Regions from separate parts of the Massilia orientalis genome, predicted to be linked through region 1. Evidence: predicted binding sites of a transcription regulator. Region 1 holds the regulator's gene; the other holds the start of a gene.
The links. The regulator FNR, encoded in region 1, switches genes on or off when oxygen is low (the NO sensors DNR and NnrR bind a similar motif). The targets are predictions, from matches to a motif close to TTGATNNNNATCAA.

Region 1 (7,782 bases):
CGCGTGGCCCCAGTAGAACACGGCGCGGAGGTTCGTCGGCTGGTCGACGTACTGGTTGTCTTCCAGGACCGCGTCGAACCAGCGCGACACCGTGATGCCCGGTTTTTCCATCAGCTCCTTCGAACCGAAGCGCGACTTGACCCAGTCGTAATCGACGCCCCACACGGTGGCGAAGTGCTTCCACGCGCCTTCCGCGATGCCGTAATAGCCGGGCAGCGACTCGCCGTTCGGACCGACGTCCGTCGCGCCCTGCACGTTGTCGTGGCCGCGGTAGATGTTGGCGCCGCCGCCCCGCACGCCGATGTTCCCGAGCGCGAGCTGCAGGATCGACAGCGCGCGCACGTTCGCCGTGCCCACGTGGTGCTGCGTGATGCCCATGCACCAGACGACGGACGACGGCTTGTTCGTCGCCAGCATCTCGGCCGCCATGCGCACCGACGCCTCCGGCACGCCCGTCACGTCGCTGACTTTATCGGGCGTCCACTTCGCGACTTCCTTGCGCACGTCGTCCATGCCGTACGTGCGCGCGGCGATGTACTCCTTGTCTTCCCAGCCGTTGTTGAAGATGTGCCACAGCATGCCCCACACGAACGCGATGTCCGTGCCGGGACGGATGCGCACGTAGTGGTGGGCGAAGCGCGCCGTGCGGGTGAAGCGCGGGTCGACGACGATCATCTTCGCGCCCAGTTCCTTCGCATGCAGGAAGTGCAGCATCGAGATCGGATGCGCCTCGGCCGGGTTCGAGCCGATGAACAGCACGGCCTTGCTGTAGTGGAGATCGTTGAACGAGTTCGTCATCGCGCCATACCCGTAGGTCTGGGCGACGCCCGCCACCGTCGTCGAGTGGCAGATGCGGGCCTGGTGGTCGCAGTTATTGGAACCCCACATCGAGACCCATTTGCGCAGCAGGTAGGACTGCTCGTTGCTGTGCTTCGAGCTGCCGATCACCATCAGCGCATCCGGCCCGGACTGCTCGCGCAGTTTCAGGAGCCGGTCGCCGATCTCGCCCACGGCCTGGTCCCACGTGATGCGCTCGTACTTGCCGTTCACGAGCTTCATCGGATAGCGCAGGCGGTGTTCGCCGAAACCGTGCTCGCGCACCGACGCGCCTTTCGCGCAGTGGGCCCCCATATTGATCGGCGAGTCGAACGCGGCCTCCTGGCGGATCCACACGCCGTTGCTGACGACCGCCTCCACCGAGCAGCCCACCGAGCAGTGGCTGCACACGGTGTGCTTGACCTCCGTGGTCGGCCTGGCGGGCACGGGATCCGCCGCGGTCGCGGGCTGGATCACGTTCAGCGGCAGGTGGCGCGCGAGGGCGCCCGCGCCGGCCGTCACGCCCGCGCCGACGAGGAAGCGGCGCCGTTTCAATCCGCTGTCGCGTGATGTCTTCACCAGGGTCATGGCGATGGTCTCCTTCTACCAGTAAGCCGCAGTGCGGTAGTAACGCCGGATGTGTTCCGTCTCGTGATAGCCCCGCGCCTTCTGCGGTTCCGCCGGCGCCGCGGGTTCGGGCTGCGCTTCCGGCGCACGCGCACGCGCGGCCGCGGCGACGGCCAGCGCACCCAGCGGCGCGGCCTTCAACAGGCTGCGGCGGGTCGGATCGGGTTGCTTGTCATCGTTCATGATGGTCCTCATGCGGCAATCGGGTCGGCGCTATCGAGCACGGCGAACGCCTGCGCTTCGATCGACAGGAAGGCGTCGACGACGCCTGCGACGATCCGGTAGAAATTCGCGTCGGCACTCCCCGCGATGTCGGCCAGGCAGGCCGCGTACCAGGGCCGGACATGCGTTTCGAAAAAGGCTTTTTGCACGGCGAGGCCGCGCGCCGGCATGCCGGGGCCGCCCTGGATCAATACGCGCATCGTCTCGCACAACGTGCCGAGGTGATCCTCGAACTCGCCCACGCCTGGCGCCCGCGCGAGACGCAGGCGCGCGAGGTCGTGGCGCAGGTCGGCCAGCGGCGCATCGTTCAGGTGGCCCGTGATGTAGAAGGAACCGTAAGGATTCAGCGGCGGCGTGCCGGTGCTGATGAACATGGCCGAGAATTCATCCGCCGCGGCGGCCGCATCGACGACGCTGGCGGCCTGGGTCAGCTTCAGCCAGGCGTCCTCGAGCGCGAATTCGCCGGCGGCGCCGATCGGATCCGCGGCGGCCAGCGCCGCGAGCAGCGCGGCGTCGGGCGGGGCCAGCAGCAGGCGTGCGAACAGCGCGTAGAAATCGGCGCGGGCCTGGTCCTCGTCGGCCAGCGGCGGCGCGACAGCACTCTCAACGCCGTCATGCAAATTGGATGAAGCTGAACGCTGTTCGACGGACATGGTTCTCCCGTTGGCAAATATTCATGGGAAGTGTAATCCTTGACAACGCGAAGGCGCGCACGCTTGACGTCCACGCGACACTTCGTTGGCAACGCAACCAACGTCGGGACAAATTCCCTCGTTGCAGTAGGGCTTCACGTCTATAATCGAGACATCACCCGAAGGTACTTGCCATGATTGCCGCTGATACCACATCCGCACCCCTCGTCAACGTCACCGCACTCAAGTCCAGTTGCGCGGCCTGCAGCATGCACCAGCTGTGCCTGCCGATGGGCCTGGAAGACGCGGACATCGACCGCCTGGACCAGATCATCGGCAAGCGCCGCCGCCTGGAGCGCGACGAGCCCCTGTACAAGATGGGCTCCCCGTTCCGCAACCTGTACGCCGTGCGCTTCGGCCACTTCAAGACGTACCAGATCAATGCTTCGGGCGAAGCGCAGATCACGGGCTTCCAGATGGCCGGCGAGCTGCTCGGCATGGACGCCATCAGCGCCGACCGCCACCACTGCGACGCCGTCGCACTGGAAGACAGCGAAGTGTGCGAGATCCCGTTCGGGAACCTGCAGGACCTGTTCGGCCAGGTGCCGACGCTGTTGCGCCACTTCCACCGCATCATGAGCCAGGAGATCACGCGCGAACAGAACGTCATGCTCCTGCTGGGGAACATGCGCGCCGAGCAGCGCTTCGCCGTCTTCCTCATCAACCTCTCGGCCCGCTACGCGGCGCGCGGCTATTCGTCCACGCGCTTCCAGCTGCGCATGTCGCGCGAGGACATCGGCAACTACCTGGGCCTGACGATCGAGAGCATCAGCCGCCTGCTGTCCCGCTTCAAAAAGCTGGGACTCGTGCAGGTCGACAAGCGCGAGGTGGTGCTGCTCGAACCGGCGCGCCTGAAGGCGATGGCGGCCGGGACGGAGCAGTGCAGTCCGATGGCCTGACCTTTCGGTAGTTTCCGCTCTCCCCGTCCGCATCGACAATGCGGGCAAAGGAGATCCCCCATGCATATCAAGTTCATCCCCGCCGCCCTCCTGCTGGCCGCGGGCACCGTCCACGCGCAAGACGGCGCCGTGCAGATCTACGGCCGCCTCAACGTCGCCCTCGAACACGCGGAATCGTCATCCGGCCCCGGCCTCGCGCGCCTCGTGAACAACCGCTCCGTGCTGGGCTTCCGCGGCGGCGAAGACCTGGGCGGCGGCCTGAAAGCCATCTTCCAGATCGAAGGCACGCTGTCGCCCGACACGGGCGCCGGCGCCCTCGCCGCACGCGACACCCGCGTGGGCCTCGCCGGCACGTGGGGCACGCTGTTCGCGGGCCACTGGACGACGGCGTACAACGGCGCCACGTCCGGCCTCGACCCGTTCTATCCGACGACGGCGGGCTACATGAGCATCATGGGCAACGGCGCCGCGGGCGATGCGGACAACGTCAGCGACAAGTCGTCGTTCGACCGGCGCCAGTCCAATTCGATACATTACTGGAGCCCATCCTGGCATGGCCTGTCGCTGCGGGTGACGCACGGCCTGAACGAGGAAAAGCCGGCAAGCGGCGCGAAGCCGTCGCTGACGTCGGCCGCCGCGATCTACGAACGGGGCCCGTGGTATGCGGTGCTGGCGGGCGAACGCCACCACGCGTACCAGGGGCCGGGCCTTGACGACACGGGCGCGAAAGCCGCCCTCGCCTACCAGTTCCCGCAGACGCGCATCGCGGTCGTGGCCGAACGGCTGAAGTACGGGACGGGCGCCGGCGCGCTGGCGCGCAACGCCGTGTACCTGTCGGTGTCGCATCAGATGGGACCGCACGGCATCCGCATCGGCATCGCGCGCGCCGGTGACGCGAGCGGCCCGGCCGGCACGCGCATCGGCTTCGTGCGCGCCGGCGCGGGCACGGGCGCCACGCATGCGACGCTCGGCTACGACTACACGCTCAGCAAGCGCAGCAGCCTGTACGCGTACACGACGCGCCTGGACAACCGCGCGAACGGCGTCTACGACTTCGCGATCAACGGCCTGGGTGCCACGCCGGGCGCGACGCTCAAGGCGTACGTGTTCGGCATGCGCCACAACTTCTGATCAAGCGTGCTTTTGCGCCGCGATCCAGCGCTCGACGATCTCGCCCAGCACGTTTAGCGGCACGGAGCCGTTGCGCAGCACGACGTCGTGGAACGCGGGTAGCGAAAACTTCGCGCCCAGTTCCTGCTTCGCGTGCTCGCGCAGGTCGACGATGCGCAGCATGCCGATCATGTACGCGCACGCCTGGCCCGGCCACGCGACGTAGCGCTCCACTTCCTGCGCGCCGATGCCGTAGGCGATGGCCTGCTCGCGCGTCCAGCCCTTCGTGTGCAGGCCCGTGTCGACGACGAGCCGGCGCGCGCGGAACAGTTCCGAGCCGAGGGCGCCCAGCAGGCCCGCGACGTCGCCCTCGTACCAGCCCTGCTCCACCGCGAGCCGCTCCGCATACAGCGCCCAGCCTTCGCTGTGCGCGCTGCCGCCGCCGAAGATGCGCTGGGCGCGGAACTTGGGCAGGTCCGTGCGCTCCTGCTGGATCGCGAGCTGGAAGTGGTGGCCCGGGACGGCCTCGTGGTAGGACAGGCTGCGCATGCGGATCACGTCGAACGTGGGCCCGCGCATCGGCACCCAGAAGATGCCGGGGCGGCTGCCGTCCGGCGCGGGCAGCGAATAATGCGCCGCGGCCGACGGCTCCGTCAACGGCGGCTCGCGGCGCACGTCGACCGGCGCGCGCGGCTTCAGGTTGAACAGCGCGTCGCTGCGTTTCGATGCGTCCTGGACGATGCTTGCATAGCGCTGCAGCAGTTCGGGGCGTGGATCAGGGTTACCCGACCCCGCGGTCTTGGGCTGGAACGTCGCATCCAGCTGCTTCATGCGCTCTTCGATGCCGCCTTCCGCGTAGCCGAGGGCGCGCAGGTGCTTGTCCATCTCGGCCTCGATGCGCGCCACTTCGCGCAGGCCGATCGCGTGGATCTCTTGCGCCGTCAGATTCGTGCTCGTGTAGGTCTTCAGCGCCTGCTGGTAGGCGGCCGCGCCGTTCGCCAGGCGCGCGATGCCGGCCGTGTCGTTCGTCTGCGGATGCAGCTCGGCCATGTAGGCCTGCACGCGCAGGTACGCGGGGCGGATCTTCGTCTCGACGATGCGGGTGGCGGCGGCGATGGCGTTGGCGCGCGCATCCGGCTTGAGGTCCGCGAGCTTTTCGGTGCGCTGGGCGAACGTGGTCACGAGGACGTTCTGCTCGGCCGCCGGCTTCAGGAACAGGTCGACCTGGTATTGCGCGCGCTCGAGGATGAAGCGCGGCGGGACCAGGCCGCGCGCCGTGGCGGCGCGGGCGCGCGCGAGGGCCTCGTCCATGCGCGTGGCCACCTGGTCCAGGCGCGCCAGGTAGCTGGCGACGTCGGACGCGCGGCGCAGCGGATGCGTCGTCGTCATGAAGTTGACGAGGCCGACCTGCGTGCCGCCGAACTGGTTGAAGACGAACTGGTAATCCTCGTATGGCGCGCTGGCGACCGTGTTGGCCAGGCTCCAGCGCATCACGGACGCCGACGTGCGCTGCTCTTCGCCCAGCGGTCCGGCGAGGAATTTGTCGAGGCGCGCCACGCCGGCCTGCGCCAGCGCGATCATCTTCTTGCGGTGCGCCTGCGTCAACGGCGTGAGCTGGCGGTCGAGCGCATCCTGTTCGGCGCCGTCGAAGTATTGCGTCGACGTGGCGAGCTGCGGATTGGCGCGGACCCAGTCGGCGGCGAAACGGTCGGACCAGGTGTCGAAGGCGGCGTCGGGTTTGACCGCCTGCGCGGTTTGCGCGGCCGCCGCGATGTTGGGCGCGGCGGTGCCGAGGACGAGGGGAACGAACAGGGTGGCGATGGCGGCGGCCGTTCGGGCGCGCGCGTGAAGACGGGGTTGTGGCATCTCTCTCTTCCAGTGGTAGTGGGTTCTTGTTCCCGCCGGGTAGGCTGGGCGAGGAAGAATCTACCATGGATGAGTACCAAATCGTCGCCCCTGCGAAGGCAGGGGCCTGATTTTGCTCGCGTATCGACTGCTCAAGGAAACCTGGGTTCCCGCCTTCGCGGGAACGACGGCTAATCGGCGTCCGCCACGATCTCCAGCGCCCGCGCGCCATCCCACCCCTTCGCCAATCGCCAGTCGCGCAACGCCCCTTCCACGACGACCTGCCAGTGCGTCCGCTCCAGGTCCGGCAGCGCGACGCTGAACGAGCCGTCCGGCGCGGGCTTCACGAACACGCGCAGGTCGCGCCGCGGCAGGGTCGGATGCGCGAGGTAGAGGGTGAACGGCGCCGCTTGTCCCGCCAGGCGGCCAGCCAGCGTGCCCGCGCGCGGATCGTATTCCGCCCGCAGCGACAGGCCCAGTGCCGTGGCCGCGCGGTCGCGGCGCAGGTCCTGGTTGATGGCCTTGCCCTGCTTGTAGTAATCGTCGACGACGAGGGCGTCCGGGTGGCCGGCGGCGAGCCAGGCCACGTAGCCGCCGCCGGCCAGCACGGTCGCCGGTCCGAGCATCAGGAGCCACGGCCAGCGGTGGGTGTACCAGGGAGTCGGAGTCGCGTGCATGTTCTATCCTTATCAGTTCAGCGCGGCACGATGAAGACGGCCTTCTCGGTCACGCGCAGTGCGGGATCGTCCTGCGCCGTCACGGTGAACGTCAGCGCATTCGATCCCGTGCGTGCGGCGCCGTGGTCGACGCGCACGCGCACGGGTACCGCGCGCGCGGAGGCCCCGTCCAGTTCGACGAGGTCTTCGTCCGCGATGGCGGCAGACGGGATGCCGGAGACGCCGATGTGGAACCGGTGCGGACGTTCGCCCGTGTTCATCAGCTGCAGGCGGTACACGTTCTCGATCTTGCCGTCTTCGACTTCGCGGCCCATCGAGCCGCGGTCGCGGATCACGTCCAGCTTCAGCGGCGTGCGCAGCGCCAGCGCGCTGCCCAGGCCCGCCGCCATCAGGACGAACACGAGGCCGTAGCCAAGCGTGCGCGGGCGCAGCAGGCGGGCGCGAATCTGCTTCGCGTTCCAGCCGCCGGCGAGTGCGTTCTCGGTCGAATACCGGATCAGGCCACGGGGCCGGCCCACCTTGTCCATCACGCCGGAGCAGGCGTCGATGCAGGCGGCGCAGCCGATGCATTCGTACTGCAGGCCGTCGCGGATGTCGATGCCGACGGGGCAGACCTGCACGCACAGGCTGCAGTCGATGCAATCTCCCTTCGCGGTATTGCGCGCCATGCCACGCGGTTCGCCGCGCGCCGCGTCGTAGCTGACGATCAGCGTGTCGCGGTCGAACATGGCGCTCTGGAAGCGGGCGTACGGGCACATGTACTTGCACACCTGCTCGCGCATCCAGCCCGCGTTGCCGTACGTGGCGAAGCCGTAGAACAGGATCCAGAACGCTTCCCAAGGGCCGAGACCCAGGTGCGCGACGGCGTCGCCCAGCGCACGGATCGGCGTGAAA
Region 2 (7,782 bases), on a different contig from region 1:
GTGGGCAGGGTTGCGCCGATCGGCAGCTTGCGGATGCGGCGGCCGGACAGTGCGTACACGGCGTTGGCCAGCGCCGGCATCAGCGCGGCCGTTCCCGGCTCGCCCATGCCGCCGGGCGCGTTGGTGCTGGCGACGATGTGCGTCTCGACCTTCGGCGCCTCGTGCATCCTCAGGACGCGGTAATCGTGAAAATTGCTTTGTTCGACGCGGCCGTCGCGGAAGGTGATGTCGCCGTACAGCGCGCCGCTGATGCCGAACACGATGGCGCTTTCGACCTGCGCGCGCACGGTGTCGGGATTCACCACGGCGCCGCAATCGACGGCGCAGACGACGCGCGGCACGCGGATCTCGTTCTCCGGGCCGGCCACCGCGTCCACGACGAGCGCCATGTAGGTGCCGAACGCGAACTGCACGGACAGCCCGCGCCCGGCGTCGCCCGCGCGCGGCCCCTGCCAGCCGGCCTTTTGCGCGGCCAGTTCCAGCACGCGGCGGGCGCGCGGGTCGTTGCCGAGCAGGTCGAGGCGGTAGCGCAGCGGGTCGGCGCCGGCGGCCGCGGCCAGTTCGTCGATGAAGCTCTCCACCACGAACACGTTGTGCGTCGGGCCGACGCCGCGCCAGAACGCGGTCGGGATGTTCCGCGGTTCGTGGCGCACGTACGAGACGCCGATCGCGGGGAAGGCATACGGCGGCGCCTCGGCGCCATCCATCGTCTCGTGGTCGAAGCCGTTCTGGAACGCGGGCGGCATGAAACGGCCCAGCACGGACGATCCCGTGACGTGGTGCGTCCACGCGACGACCTTGCCCTGCGCATCCAGGCCCGCGCGCACGCGGTCGTAGAAATACGGGCGGTACATGTCGTGCTGGATGTCCTGTTCGCGGCTCCACACGACCTTGACCGGGTGCGGCACCTCGCGCGCGATCCGCACCGCGCGCTCGACGCCGTCGATCTCCAGCCGCCGCCCGAAGCCGCCGCCCAGCAGGTGGTTATGCACCGTCACGCGCTCCTCGGGCAGGCCGGTGACCCTGGCCGCGACGGCGCGCGCACGGGTGATGACCTGCGTGCCGGTCCAGATCTCGCAGCTGTCCGGCTTCACGTGCACGGTGCAGTTCATCGGCTCCATCGCGGCGTGCGCGAGGAATGGCAGTTCATAGGTCGCCTCGATCACGCGGGCGGCCTTGTCCAGCACGGCCTCCGGGTCGCCATCCGAGCGCACCTTCGCGCCGGCACCCCGGGCCGCCCTGGCCATGTCGGCCACGATGTCATGCGTCGCCAGGCCGGCGTTCGGGCCGTCGTCCCAGCGTGGCGCCAGCGCGGCGATGCCCTTGTTGGCGGCGCCCATGTTGTCGGCGACGACGGCCACGCAATCGTCCAGCTTCACGACCTGGCGCACGCCGGGGATGCGCAGCGCGGCCGCGTCGTCCGCGCCGGCCAGGCGACCGCCGAACACGGGCGAGATGGCCAGCGCGGCCACCTTCATGCCGGGGACGACGGCGTCGATGCCGTAGCGCGCCGACCCATCCAGCTTGCCGGCCGTGTCGAGGCGTTTCGCCGGCGTGCCGATCAGGCGGAACGCGTCCGCCGGTTTCAGGACGACGTCCGCATCCTTCGGCAGCGGCAGCTTCGCGGCGGCGTCGACCAGCTGGCCGTAGCGCAGCCTGCGCCCGCTGGGCACGTGCAGCACGGTGCCCCGCTCGGCGCGGCACGACGCCGGATCGACGTTCCAGCGGCCGGCCGCCGCGCGCACCAGCAGCACGCGGGCCGTGGCGCCGGCGCGGCGCATGGGTTCCCACGCGGCGCGGATCGTCGTGGAGCCGCCCGTCACCTGGAAGCCGAGGGCCGGGTTCGCGAATCTGGCGTCGTCCGGCGGCGCGTGTTCGAGCACGACGTCCTTCAGGTCGATCTCGAGTTCTTCCGCGATCAGCATCGGAATCGACGTGTACGTGCCCTGCCCCATCTCCACGTAGGGCATGGTCAGGATCACCTTGCCGTCGGGGCGGATACGCACGATGGCGTTGGGGGCCAGGCCGGCACCGGACGCCAGCGCGGCCGCGCCCGCGAGGGGCAGCGCGAACTGGAGCAGCAGGCCGCCGCCGGCGGCGGCACCGGCCGCGAGGAAGCGGCGCCGGGATAGGGTGGGATGGGACAAGGTCTTCTCCTGTGGACGGGTTACCAATCATTGTAGAAAGGCAAGGACCCCGTCGTGGGCCATCATCGGGGCGATCCGGGCCATCGCCCCCCTGTCTTTGGATAGGGGTCAGGCCGCGCGCCGGCGCAGGTCCTGCGGGGTCTGCCGGTACACGCGCGCGAGCGCCGTCCGCATCCGGTCCGCGCTCGTGAACCCGGCTTCGCGGGCGACCGTGTCCAGCGGCAGCGCGGAGCTCTCCAGCAACATGCGCGCGACTTCGGCGCGCATCGTCTCGATGGCGCGCGCCGGCGACTGTCCCGTCTCCGCGCGGAATATGCGGGTGAAGTGGCGCCGGCTCATGTGGACCTGCTCGGCCAGTTCGTCGATCGACAGCGGCAGCCGCAGATTGCGGCGCGCGTAGCCGAGCGCCGTGCGGATGCGGTCCGACTTCGGCCGCATGTCCAGCAGGTTGGACGATTGCGTGTCCGCGCCGCTGCGCCAGTGGTACAGCACGAGCCTGCGCGCGACGGCGAGCGCGACGTCCGCACCGAGATCGTCCTCCACGAGCGCGAGCGCGAGGTCGATCGACGCCGTCATCCCGGCCGAACTCCAGATCTTGCCGTCGCGGATCCACACGCGGTCCGGGTCCACGCGGATGGCCGGATGGCGTGCCTGCAGGCCCGCCGCGTGCATGGCGCGCACGGCGACGAGGCGCCCGTCCAGCAGCCCGGTCGGCGCCAGCAGCGCCGTGCCGTTGCAGGCGGTACCGACGCGGCGCGCGCCGGTGGCGGCCCGGCGCAGCAGCGCGACGGTGTCGGCGTCCGGGACGATCGGGTCCGCCGCGCCGAACACGAGGACGGTGTCGAACGCGCCGTCGGCGTCGCGCCACGCGTGCGTCTGGAGTGTCGCGCCGGCCGCGCTGCGGACAGGCGTGCCGTGCGCGGACACGATGCGCAGGTCGTAGGGCGTGCCGCCATACTCGTCGTTGGCCAGGTCGAATACCGTCATGGCGCCGAGGTCGACGAGCTGGAAGCCGGGGAACAGGAAGAATGCGATCGGTCGGTTCATGGTTCAGGCAGATGATCGCGCACCCGGCGGCGGGCGTTCGGACGAATTTCCCTCGTTGCCGGACATGCGCGCAGCCCGACGGGCAAAGCATTGCCGACCCAATTGCAGGACTCGTCGTCTCCACGCCCGGCGGCACCTGGACACCGTGCAGGCCCGGGCACCGGTACAGTGCCGGCCGCAATCGGCCGACTGTGCCTGTCGACGCCGCCGCGGCTTGCGTAGACTGGGCTCATCCCAACAACGCGAGACCCGCATGGCACGCCACCCATTCAAGACCGTCGACGTCTTCACCGCCACCCCGTTCCTGGGCAATCCGCTCGCCGTCGTGTTCGACGCCGACGACCTGTCCGCCGCGCAGATGCAACGCATCGCCAACTGGACCAACCTGTCCGAAACGACGTTCGTGCTGCGCCCGACGCAGAGCCGCGCCGACTACCGCGTGCGCATCTTCACGCCCGGCGCCGAACTGCCGTTCGCCGGCCACCCGACGATCGGGACCGCGCACGCGCTGCTGGAAGCCGGCCAGGTCGCGCCGCGCGACGGCGTCCTGGTGCAGGAATGCGCGCGGGGGCTGGTCCGGCTGGACGTCACGCACGCAGGCGATGGCGCGCGCTGGATCGCGTTCGAACTGCCGGCGACGGCGATCACGCCGCTGGATGCGGCGCAGGCGGACGAGGTGGCGCGCATCCTCGGCACGCCGCTGGCCGGCAGCGCCCCGCCCTGCCTCGTGGATGCCGGGACGCGGTGGATCGTCGCGCAGCTGCCGGACGCCCGCGCCGTGCTGGCCGCGACGCCCGACCTGGCCCGCATGAAGGCGCACGATGCCGCGACCGGCAACACGGGCGTGATCGTCTTCGGCCCGCATCCCGACGGCGCCGCGGCGCGCATCGAGGTCCGCGCATTCGCTCCCGCGCACGGCGTGGACGAAGACCCCGTCTGCGGCAGCGGCAACGGGTCCATCGCCGCGTATTTGCGGCACACGGGCCAGGCCGACGCGTTCGGCCGTGATTTCCTGTCCAGCCAGGGCGCGGCCGTGGGCCGGGCCGGGATCCTGCGCCTGGAAATCGCCGACGATGCGATCCGGGTGGGCGGCAACGCCGTCACCTGCGTCGACGGCCACCTGGCGTCCTGAGGCCTTGATCGAACCGCCGCGCCGGGCTACGCTGGCGGTTTCGAACACGGCACGGAGGACGCGCATGGCAACGGACAAGAGCTTCATCGACTACGTCGCGGAAGTGGTGGGCTTGGGGGCGCGGTTGACGCACCGGAAGATGTTCGGCGAGTACGCGCTGTACGTCGACGACAAGGTGGTCGCCTTCGCCTGCGACGGCAGCCTGTTCGTCAAGCCGTCCGACGCCGCCGCACGGCTCGCGCCCGACCTGCCGCAAGGGCCGCCCTACCCCGGCGCCAAGGACTATCCCATCGCGGACGAATTGCAGGACGACCCGGAGGCGCTGCGCCGCCTGCTGCTCGAGACGGCGGCGGTCATGCCCCCGCCCAAGCCGAAGAAGCCGGCCGCACCGCGGGCAAAACGGGGAGCGGGCTGACCGCGCGATAGCACCGTCTGGCGCCCGGATACCGCCGTTCGTCGCAAACGGCGGGCCGGCCTCGTGCCGCTTGCGCTATCGTCCTCCGCACTCCTCAACCGGCTTTCGGAACAACCATGAACACGATCCGCGTCATCCTGTGCGCCACCGCCGTCCTTGCGACGACCACCCTTGCCCATGCCGGCCCCGCCGGCGAAACCCGTCGGAGCTCGACCATCTCGATCGATGCCCATGAAGGCGATGGCCCCGAGCGTTTCGGTCCGCGCCAGCAGCCCGCGTCGGGGAATCCTTATGTCCAGTCGACGAGCCGGTGGACCGAATTGATGTTGAAGGACGATACGGTGGTCATGCAGCTCACCGATTACGGCATGAAGCAGATCGGGGAGCCGCAGGACGCTCGCGACAAGGACGAAGGCTTCCTGGGCAGGATGCTGAAGACGATGGCGCTCAGCGGCGTCAGGCAGTTTCTCGACCACAGCCTGGCGCTGGCGCTGACCGACATGCGCTCCGCACTGGTTCGGCGCGGCGAAGTCGTTCTCGTCACGTGCCAGGGCAAGGAAGTGTTCAACAAGGTCAAGATCAACGACCAGGTACAGACCTATCCGCAGGATAAAGCGGAAGAGTTCGTCAAGGACATCAACCGGCAGCGGGAAAAGTTTCCCGCATGCGGGACCTAGGCCCGGCGCCGCGAGCGTTTATCGTAAGCGCGCGCATAACCGTCCACGACGTGCGCCGGCAGCATGGTCGCGATGCCGTGCAGGATGAGCGGCAGCAGCACGAACTCGTCGATCGTGCCGAGCACCGGCACCGCGACATTCAACGGCTCCGCCGCGAACAAGGCCAGGCCGGCCAGTGCCGGCACCAGCCACCCGGGGCGATGTTCGTGCCGGACGGCGTACCACAGCAGGCGCAGGTCCTGGCCGGCGACGGTGCGCCACAGTGCGATGATGCGTTTCAAGGCGGGCCTCCATGGCTTCGCACGTTACGGTAATCCGTACATGGGTCGTGCTGGGCCCGAACGCAATAGGCCACCGAAAAAATCACTGCGAACCGCCCGCTCCTCAGCTCGCTGAAGTGTCGGCGTCCTTGTTCGAGTCGAGTCCCCAGTCCTGCCAGTCATCGCCGAATAATTCGACCGGGTGCTGCGTGCGCACCGAACCGTTTCCGCATGCGAGTGAATCTGCAGGGCAATATTTGTCGCATCCCCAGCAAACGCGTTCCGGGTGTATCGGATAGATGGGAAATTTTTTTGCCATGCATCGAGTATGGTGATTTGGATCGTGATTTTCCTTAATCTAGGTCAACTCATTCCGAAACCAAACAGGGTCGCTCGATCGATGCCGGTCGTGACCGTTCGTGACTTTTTCGTTTCAGGAAGCTGCTATGCTCGACTGGCCATGATCTTTACAACCCTGGAGCCAAATTGCGAAACGTCATCCGTGCTATCTTCCTCGCCATACTTGTATCCGGCCCGAGTGCATACGCCGCCGATTCAACGAAAGAACTGGACTGGTCCTCGTTTAACCTGGAAGGCGCGCGCCTGCAATTAGTCAGTCCGAAGGACAAGGACCGCTCTCTGGAACTGTATTTTGGAAAAAACGGCAATCTGGTCACGACCAGCTGCATCAAAGACACCTGTACTGGTCCGTTGCTGGTCTGGAAAATCGAAAATAACCGCCTCAAGACGGGATTTGCACCGACGGAAGGCGACGCGCTGATCAAGGTCACCGGCAACCGGCTCACTCTGCGGGAGGCGTCCGGAAAGATCGTCGTGTATGACATCAAGGGCAGGCATTGATCCTGCGCTCCGGCAGACGCCAGGGTCACCATGCGAATCTTCTCTACCCCGCTTTCCCGTGGAATGGTACTGCTCCTGATGCTGAATGCCATTCCCACCTACGAAACGATGTTCGACAGCTACCGGCCTTCCTGGACTGCCCTCGGCAGGGACGATCTGGAAGACAGGACCGGCACCTTCGTGCGGCTGAAAGAGGACGTCGTGTTTGCCATCAACCTCGACAGCTTTGACGTCCGCTTCAAGGAGCGTTGGCACCGCCTGCGGATCGGCTACCCGTTCAGTCCCATCACAATCGACGTCGAGCAAAGAAAGAAGCAGGTCCAGGGACGTATCGAGACGAACTGGCTGTTCATGCGGCTTGGGATCACCGGCATCCTGTGGGCCTTGTTGGAGTCGTGTCTATCGCTCATGAAACGTGAGCGCCGTGTCATCCGCGACGATGCCGCCACGCGTGGCCTGAACAACTCCTTCATGCACGGCGCCGCGGCATATTCTGCGTTCGCGTCGGCGCCGCTCTTCCATGACAACCTGACCTGGTTGGTGGCCGCGATGGTCTGCGTGTACGCGGGCTGGCACCGGCGGGCGTACCTGGCCTCGTTCCTCGGTGGGATTGTCGTGGCCGTCGTCGGCTGGACCACCATCGGCGCCTTGCGTTCGCCCGACGTCGGCGCAAACACCTTCCTGGTAGTCCCGCTCGGGTTGCTGGTCCTCCTGCCGCCAGCACTTGCGGCTTATGTCGTTGGCCGGGTCGCCTTCATGATCGTGCGCCGACGCGGCGACCGCATGCGACGTGACGCTTGACCCATGCACCGATCCGGCGCCGTCACCGTCCCGCCCGATAGCTGCAGGTCTTCAAGGAACCGTGGGCAGGATCCCCGAACGTGGCGTTCGAGCACGTCACGGGACCGGTCAACACCTTGGTCACGTTTTTGGTTTCGGTACCGTAACGCACCCGATTGGTACCGCTGAGCAGGCAGATGGCGCCCTCGCCCGCACACGGCGTCCAGGCGCTCGCCGCGGCGGTTTTCGCCGGGGCAGCCGGCGCCGCCGTGGTGACGTCGGCATAGCTGCAGCTCTTGGCCAGGCCGCGCGCCGGGTCGCCGAACACGGCCGTCGTGCAGGGCGTCGATGCGGTCACGATCTTCGACGTGTACACGCCCTCGCTGCCGAAACGCACTTCACGCGTGCCGCTGAAGCGGCAGACCTTGCTCTCCGCGGCGCATTCCGTCCAGGCGACCGCTTT

Region 2: the regulator FNR is predicted to act here: its motif matches at 6,032-6,045, upstream of QPK29_RS00480 (DUF3079 domain-containing protein).

Annotation. Positions count from the first base shown of each region.
Region 1 covers NZ_JASNRB020000006.1:168,011-175,792, reverse strand. The annotation lists gene QPK29_RS11310 (formate dehydrogenase subunit alpha) at 1-1,404, opposite strand, end outside; gene QPK29_RS11305 (twin-arginine translocation signal domain-containing protein) at 1,420-1,626, opposite strand; gene QPK29_RS11300 (TorD/DmsD family molecular chaperone) at 1,635-2,285, opposite strand; gene fnr (fumarate/nitrate reduction transcriptional regulator Fnr) at 2,492-3,256, shown strand; gene QPK29_RS11290 (porin) at 3,317-4,387, shown strand; gene QPK29_RS11285 (DUF885 domain-containing protein) at 4,388-6,232, opposite strand; gene QPK29_RS11280 (FixH family protein) at 6,403-6,888, opposite strand; gene ccoG (cytochrome c oxidase accessory protein CcoG) at 6,906-7,782, opposite strand, start outside.
Region 2 covers NZ_JASNRB020000001.1:102,293-110,074, forward strand. The annotation lists gene QPK29_RS00450 (xanthine dehydrogenase family protein molybdopterin-binding subunit) at 1-2,147, opposite strand, end outside; gene QPK29_RS00455 (GlxA family transcriptional regulator) at 2,256-3,194, opposite strand; gene QPK29_RS00460 (PhzF family phenazine biosynthesis protein) at 3,448-4,326, shown strand; gene QPK29_RS00465 (TfoX/Sxy family protein) at 4,391-4,741, shown strand; gene QPK29_RS00470 (hypothetical protein) at 4,858-5,418, shown strand; gene QPK29_RS00475 (hypothetical protein) at 5,415-5,699, opposite strand; gene QPK29_RS00480 (DUF3079 domain-containing protein) at 5,803-5,997, opposite strand; gene QPK29_RS00485 (hypothetical protein) at 6,165-6,539, shown strand; gene QPK29_RS00490 (hypothetical protein) at 6,603-7,340, shown strand; gene QPK29_RS00495 (right-handed parallel beta-helix repeat-containing protein) at 7,363-7,782, opposite strand, start outside.